2 regions of the Macrococcus brunensis genome follow, and region 1 is predicted to be linked to the other one. Evidence: riboswitches for the same ligand, from Rfam matches in the RefSeq annotation. Region 1 holds a riboswitch; the other holds the start of a gene.
What was found. Region 1 has a riboswitch for S-adenosylmethionine ahead of MGG13_RS01480 (ABC transporter permease). Riboswitches for the same ligand answer to the same signal wherever they lie in the genome.
Positions count from the first base shown of each region.

Region 1 (4,221 bases):
TCACAAAAGAAGCTTATGAATTCCTTGCCCAGGAATCAGATGGCAAAGTGGTGCTTCAGACCTACTTCGAACGTGTTGATCTCTCTTTCGTCGCAGAACTGCCGGTCTACGGTTTAGGTCTGGATTTTGTCCATGATAACGGCTATAATCTGAAACAAATAAAAGAGGGCTTGTTCCCGTCTGACAAAGTACTCTATGCAGGTATTATTGATGGCAGAAATGTCTGGGCGTCTGACATCGAATCAAAGAAGAATTTAATTGAGACCCTGCAGGAATATGTTTCTGACATCGTTATTCAGCCTTCTTCCTCTCTGCTGCATGTACCAGTGACGCTTGAAAAAGAAGAAATTGATGGAGTGGTTCTTGACGGATTAAGCTTTGCAGTCGAGAAACTTGATGAACTCTATGCACTGAAACAATTATTTAATGAGCAGGATGCTACGCTTTATGGACAGTTGAAAGAGCAATACACACGCTTTCAGAATCAGGATTTCAAAAAACTGGAGTACAATTATGATGTGGTAAGGGTCAGCCGTGAGTCATCTTTCGAAACTAGAAGAGTCCTGCAGAAAGACGTCTTGCAGCTACCGGAACTACCTACTACAACCATAGGCTCATTCCCGCAGTCAAAAGAAGTAAGAAAGTATCGTGCAGACTGGAAGAATAAAAGAATATCAGATGAGGAATATCAGTCATTCCTTGAACATGAAATTAAGCGCTGGATAGAAATCCAGGAAGAATTAGGGCTGGATGTACTGGTGCATGGAGAATTTGAACGTAATGATATGGTTGAATTCTTCGGCGAGAAGCTGGAAGGCTTCCTTGTGACACGTTATGGCTGGGTTCAGTCTTATGGTTCAAGAGCAGTTAAGCCGCCCATTATCTATGGCGATATCAAATGGACAGAGCCTCTTACGCTGAAAGAAACAATCTATGCACAGAGTCTGACAGATAAGCCGGTCAAAGGAATGCTGACTGGACCTGTCACTATCCTGAACTGGTCATTTGAGCGGACAGATCTGCCGCGACACGTCGTACAGAATCAAATCGCGCTTGCCATTAATGAAGAAGTATTAGCGCTTGAACAAGCGGGCATCAAAGTCATTCAGGTGGATGAACCTGCACTGCGAGAAGGCCTGCCGCTTAGAAAAGAATATCATGAAGACTATCTGGCAAAAGCGGTCCATGCTTTCAAGCTCGCGACATCATCAGTTGATGACAGAACGCAGATTCATACACATATGTGCTATTCGCAGTTTGGTCAGATCATCCATTCCATCAAAGCACTCGATGCAGATGTCATTTCCATTGAAACTTCCAGAAGTCATGGTGACTTGATTAAAGATTTCGAAGATATTACTTATGGTTTAGGAATAGGACTGGGGGTTTATGATATTCACAGTCCAAGAATTCCGACACAGAAAGAAATAGCGACAGCGATAGAACGTGCACTTCAGCAGATTGATCGCTCATTATTCTGGGTGAACCCTGATTGTGGGCTGAAGACAAGAAACGAAGAAGAAGTGCGTGAAGCGCTGGCTGTATTAGTTCAGACTGTAGAACTGTTCAGGAAAAATCAGCAAGTGAGTGAACGTGCATAATTTAACGCTTCAATATCACCCGTTGAGAAATCCGTATTGAAGGTCAGCATAGCCTGCTGACCTTTCTTTGTCTGTTCAATAATATTGATATTAAGTAAGAAATATTACGTGAGAAAAAATGCATAATTATTCCACGTAATTAAAATAGCAGTTAAGTAGATAATGAACTGTTTTATATAGTTACATCAAAGTGAATATAGATAATTAAACTAAAATTTCTAATTATTCTGTGTATTGAAAGAAATCCAAAAAAATAAAATTTTCTGTTGACTTAAAATTTTTTAGGAGTAAGATAATAATCAATAAATTAAATAAATTTTTAACTCTTATCCAGAGAGGTGGAGGGACAGGCCCTACGAAACCTCGGCAGCAGATTCTTGATGAACACTGTGCCAATTCCTGCAACGAAAGTTGTAAAGATGAGACGAGACTATATGGTATAGATTCCTGTGGACTTGTTCTTGTCCACGGGATTTTTTTGTGGAGTTAAATACAGAAGGAGGGTTTATCATTGGTCATTGTTCGTAAGATTGCCAGTATCATGATCACGATGTGGCTGATTGTTACAGTTACATTTATCATCATGCATTCCATTCCTGGTGATCCATTTTCAAATGACTCTAAAGCATTATCAGAAGAACAGCTGAACCATATGAAGGCGAAGTTTCATCTGGATCAACCGGTTCTGAATCAGTATTTTATTTATCTTAAGAATATCGCCATGTTTGATCTCGGACCTTCTATTCAGTCAGAAAGCCGGGATGTGAATACCATCATTGGTGAAGGGATTGGTGCCTCTGCGCTTCTCGGTATTCAGTCTATTGTCATTGCTCTGATTGGCGGTATCATTCTAGGGACTATCGCAGCGATTTATAAGCATCGTTTCATGGATTTTCTTGCCTTATTCATTGCGATTATTGGTATCTCGGTTCCAAGTTTTATTCTTGCACCTCTGTTGATCAAGTATTTCGGCGTGGAATGGCAGCTTCTGCCGATTGCCAACTTTGACTCATGGTGGCATTCAGTTTTACCGAGTCTTGCACTTGCTGTAGGACCGCTCGCCATTATTACCCGCTACGTTCGGAGCAATATGATTGAGGTGCTGAACTCCAACTATATTCGCACGGCGAAAGCTAAGGGATTACCGATGTCATACATACTCACGCAGCATGTACTGCGGAATACGTTACTCCCTGTGATTACGTTCCTCGGTCCATTATTTGCTTCAGTCGTGACTGGAACGTTTGTCATCGAAAAAGTCTTCTCGATTCCAGGTATTGGTAAATATTTTGTGGAAAGTATCTTCAACCGGGACTATCCAGTCATCATGGGAACAACGATTTTTTATAGTTTTATTTTGCTCCTGACATTGCTCTTAGTGGATGTCTGTTACCGGGTGATTGATCCAAGAATTTCGTTAAGGAGTGGTGAGAAATTTGAATAGTTACGCAGATACTTCGTTCGAGAAATTAACACAAAGAGATGACAGGCAGGAAGATATTTTAAAGCGCGCTTCTACACGGAAACAGCTGCTTCTTTCTTTTTTTAATCATAAGATGGCTATTTTAGGAATAATTGTACTATTTTGTATTATTGTGATGGCTATTATAGGGCCGATGATTTCGGGTTACGAAGGGAGTAAGCAGTCTCTGCTTGAAGCTAACCTTGCTCCCGACAGTAAGTACTGGTTCGGTACAGATGATTTAGGACGAGATGTCTTTACTCGCATCTGGCTGGGTGCTCGTATCTCTTTATCCATCGGGATTATTGCAGCACTCATTGATATCGTCGTCGGCATCGTCGTCGGAGCGATTTCAGGTTATGCAGCAGGTCGAGGTAAATGGGGAGATAGAATCGATGGTTTTCTGATGAGGATTGTAGAGATTCTATACGGTGTACCTTATCTGCTTGTGGTAATTCTGTTACTTGTCTTGATGAAACCAGGTCTAGTTACTATGATTATTGCACTTAGTCTGACAGGCTGGGTCAGCATGGCTCGAATTGTAAGGGGACAGGTGCTGCAGGTTAAACAACAGCAGTTCGTCACTGCAGCTGAACTTCTTGGCACCAGTCATGCCGGTATTCTGCTGAAGCACATCATTCCGAATATTATGGCGGTCATCATCGTCAACCTCACATTCACGATTCCATCTGCTATCTTCGCTGAATCTTTCCTCAGCTTCCTGGGGCTTGGTGTACAGGCACCTGCTGCCAGCTGGGGTACGATGGCGAATGATGCACTCGGTGTTATCTTAAGCGGTGAATGGTGGCGCTTATTATTTCCATCTTTACTGATTGCCCTGACCATGTTTTCTTTCAATGCAATAGGTGACGGTTTGCAGGACACACTTCAAGTTGAAGTAGACTAGGAGGTTCATATGACAGAATTACTAACAGTAAAAAATCTTCAGGTCAGCACGAAGAAGAAAGCTTCTATTGTTAAAGGGGTCTCTTTCAATGTTGAACGTGGAGAAGTATTCGCCATTGTCGGTGAGAGTGGCAGCGGTAAAAGTATCACGACACAGTCTGTCGCAGGCATGCAGGCAGGGAATCTTAATCTGAATGCAGAGCAGATTCAGTTCAACGACCAGGATCTGCAGAAGGCAAAGAATAAAGATTG
Region 1 covers NZ_CP092179.1:276,777-280,997, forward strand. The annotation lists gene metE (5-methyltetrahydropteroyltriglutamate--homocysteine S-methyltransferase) at 1-1,601, shown strand, start outside; SAM riboswitch class I at 1,925-2,027, shown strand; gene MGG13_RS01480 (ABC transporter permease) at 2,113-3,045, shown strand; gene MGG13_RS01485 (ABC transporter permease) at 3,101-3,970, shown strand; gene MGG13_RS01490 (ABC transporter ATP-binding protein) at 3,980-4,221, shown strand, end outside.

Region 2 (4,221 bases), 180 kb from region 1:
TAAGTCCAGCCGAGTTCGTATACGAGTGCGTCGTCAACCTTCTTATTGTTCGACCAGCGTTTACGCGGTGTGATGACACCGTGCAGCTTGTTCTTAAATTCCTTCGCCTGCTCAAGATAAGGATTGTCGTCCTCCAGTGTAATGAACTGCCTGTTACGACAATGCGCACAGATGCCGCAGCGTTCCTTTGTATCAGGCGCGTCCAGTTCGTCCGCAATAAACTTCATATAGCAGCCGTCATAATTGATGAATGCTTTCAGGTTATCCAGTTCAGCAAGACGAGTCTCATTCAGCTGCTTTTGAATCCGCGCGTTGCCCGCCGCATCAAAATGGTGCTTCGGATGGACGTAGTACTTACTTTTCTCCATATAGATATAGTTATGGACATAGAGATACTTCAGTACAGAAGCGAGTTTTGTGACGTTCAGATTGAAATGCTGCAGAATCTCATTCCGTTTCAGTCCATCTGCGCTGTCACCGATCACCTGCAGAATCTGCTGCAGCAGCTCCGGATCCTTGTTCGCGCCTTCAATAAATGACTTGATGATCTCTTCGTCCTCCTCCCCGTGCAGCAGAATCGCTAAGGCAGGAGAACCATCACGCCCGGCACGGCCGATCTGCTGATAGTAGGCGATCAGGTTCTGCGGCAGCTGGAAATGAATGACGAAACCGATATCGGATTTGTCATAACCCATGCCGAGCTTGACAGTAGAGACAATAACGCGTGTCATGCCAGTATGGAATCCTTCGAGTATGTCTTCAGTCATATCTTCACCAGACGCATCCTGCAAACCCGAATAATAAGCAGTAACAGAGATACCTTGTAGCGACAGGAAATAGGCAACAGAGTCACATTCCTTCTTCGTCAGGCAGTAGATGATGCCCTGTTTCTTGCTCAGGAATGGATGTCGCGTCAAAGCATCCGTGATAAAAGCCAGCCGTTCAACCTTACTCTGTGCCGCGTTGACCTGAATGGAAATATTGTCACGAATCAAGTCGCCACGGAAGACCTGTAAGTCATCACCTAACTGATCCTTGATATCCTGAATCACCCGGTCATTCGCAGTCGCTGTCGTCCCGAGAATCGCGATGTGATCAGGGAACGACTGCAGCAGATAGACGATACGCTGATAGTCAGGTCTGAAATCATGACCCCAGTCAGAAATCGAATGTGCTTCATCCACCACGACCATCTCAATGTTATTCACTTCACTGAGATGCTCTACAAACTCTGGATTTGACAGCTTCTCAGGCGAGACAATAATCGCATCTACTTCGTTTAGCGACGCATAGATCATCTCCCAGTCATCGCGGTTGTTGCTGTTGATGGTCACGACATTGAGACCGAGCTTTTTCGCTGCCTCAATCTGATTGTGCATCAAGGCAAGAAGCGGACTGATAATAATCGTCGGACCCGCACCACGTTCCCGCAGTATCTTCGTCGCAATGAAGTAGACAATAGACTTACCCCAGCCCGTCTTCTGAATGACCAGCGTCTTCTGCTTATTCACGACAGCTGTAATGGCCTCAAGCTGACCGTTGCGAAACTCACTGTCAGGACCATATGTCTCTTTTAAAATCTGGATAGCGCGTTCTGAAACGTTCATGGAAAAACCTCCTTAGTTAATCTCATTTATTGTAACAAGAGCAGAACTAAAAGTATAAGAGTCTGAAGTTGAGTGAAAAAACTGAAAATAATAAAAATATGATTGACCGACTATAAGTCTGATGATATGCTATGTATCAATTAAATAACTTATAAAGAGAGATGGAGGGAATTGGCCCTTTGAAGTCTCAGCAACCGGCATTTGCACGGTGCTAAATCCAACAGGTTCTGCCTGAAATATGAGTGTATACTTTTATACCCCTCTTTTTCAGAGGGGTATTTTTTTATGGGGGGAAGAAAAATGAGTAATGAGTTCAAAAGAGGGTTAGAGAAGCGTCATGTCATGATGTTAAGTTTCGGTGGTGTAATTGGAACGGGTTTATTTCTAAGTACAGGATATACTTTGCAGCAAGCAGGACCGATAGGAACAGTTATTAGCTATATAATAGGTGCCCTGCTCGTCTATATTGTGATGAAATGTATGGGTGCATTAGCTGTAGAACATCCAGATGTAGGGGGATTCCATACATATGCAAACATCTATATTCATCCATCAATCGGGCATGTGGTCGCATGGAGCTACTGGTTATGCTGGACTATCGCACTCGGATCTGAAGTCACTGCGGGAGGGATTCTTTTTCAGAAGTGGTTTCCTCAATTTCCAGTCTGGTTATTTAGTTTGATTTTTATAGTAGTTATTGTAGGTATTAATTTTACGACTAGTAGAACTTATGGAGAAACAGAATTTTGGTTATCTTTAGTAAAAGTGCTTGCGATTGTCGTTTTCATTATTGTTGGATTGCTTATTATCTTTAACTTAATACCATCAAAACTGGAGCCAGTCATAGACGGCGAAAAGTTACTCAAGATTCCTCATGGTCTATTCGGGATCTTTACGACTATGCTAGCAGTCAATTATGCTTTTAGTGGTACAGAACTGATTGCCATTGCTGCAGGAGAGACTAAGAATCCTCAAAAAGTCATCCCGAAAACAATAAGTGCAACGGTATGGCGTTTAGCAGTTTTATTTATTGGAACTATTATCATCATGGTTCTGTTGCTGCCGATTGACAAAGTGAGCTTACTTGAAAGTCCTTTTGTATCCATATTGGATAGCATAGGTATACCTTTTGCAGGAGATATCATGAACTTTGTTATATTGACGGCTTTATTGTCAGCGGCAAACTCAGGCCTTTATGCTTCAAGTCGTATGCTTTGGAGTTTATCCGAGCGTGACAATATTATTCCTATAGCACGAAAACTGAATAAAAAGGGTATGCCGATCAATGCGACAATTATCAGTTTAGCAGGTGCCCTCTTAAGTTTATTATCCAGTGTGATTGCGCCTTCTACGGTTTATTTAGCCCTTGTATCCATTGCAGGGTTTGCAGTCGTTGTTGTATGGATGAGCATATGTGCTGCAAGGTACAATCAACTGCGTAAAAAGCAGGAAACTCACAAAAAAGCCTATATATTGCCGATTGCCGGGTTTCTATTATGTTTGATTTCAACTATTGGTGTCCTGTTTGATCCAAATCAGAGATTAGCCACATTAATAGGATTGCCATTCTGCATTCTTGTAGGATTACTTCATTATTTCATTAAGAAAAAAGGAGGAGAAATTCATGCAGTTACAAGATAAATTAGGACAGGAAATCATTTTATTAGATGGAGGATTCGGCACAACCGTTGAGCAGTTCGGTTATGATGTTAATCATCCTTTGTGGTCTTCAAATTTAATAGAATCAAATCCGGAAGCTGTCTACCAAGTGCATCAGGCATTTGTTGATGCAGGTGCAGAAATCATTTTAACTAACACTTATCAGGCGGCTATACAGTCATTTATTAATATGGGATTAAACTATCAAGATGCAAGAAACTATTTAAAGAAAGCAGTAGAGATTGCCAGACGAGCAGCTAAAGAGAATACGATTATTGCAGGCTCGTTAGGACCATATGGAGCAATGCTGGGTAACGGCGCTGAATATACTGGCGACTATATTATCTCCGAGCAAGATTACATCGACTATCATAAAGAGCGCTTAGATATACTGATTGAAGCCGGAATCAGCGTATTTGCATTTGAAACCATTCCTAATCTTGAAGAAATCAAAGCAGTAAAGAAATTGCTTGAGGAATATGAAGAAATAGAAGCATGGCTATCAGTAACGCTGAATGACAGTACACACCTGTCAGATGGTACACAGCTTGATGAGGTTATTGAAACTGTGAATGCTATTCCAAATGTACTTGCATTCGGAATCAATTGCACAAGCATTAAAGTGATAGATGAAGCAGTAGATAAATTAATCAAGCAAAGTTCTAAAGATATTATTCTTTATCCGAATGGTGGCAGAAAGTATGATGCCAGCAACAAAGTATGGATTGGGGATGAAGAACAGTCACTACTTGAAGCGGCTGTCAGATGGAAAGATAAAGGCGTCAAGTTTATAGGAGGATGTTGTCAGGTAGGACCGGACGATATCAAAGAGTTAAAAGCATCTTTATAACAAGTTAGAAACACACTTCTATTTATTAGAAGTGTGTTTCTATTTCATAGAAATAATATGATATAATGAGCTTGATTCTAAATGTTATAAAATGACATAAAAGGA
Region 2 covers NZ_CP092179.1:452,440-456,660, forward strand. The annotation lists gene MGG13_RS02455 (RecQ family ATP-dependent DNA helicase) at 1-1,607, opposite strand, end outside; SAM riboswitch class I at 1,754-1,852, shown strand; gene MGG13_RS02460 (amino acid permease) at 1,893-3,248, shown strand; gene mmuM (homocysteine S-methyltransferase) at 3,232-4,116, shown strand.
Region 2: it holds a riboswitch for S-adenosylmethionine, as region 1 does, so the genes downstream of both, MGG13_RS02460 (amino acid permease) here and MGG13_RS01480 (ABC transporter permease) in region 1, are expected to answer to the same signal.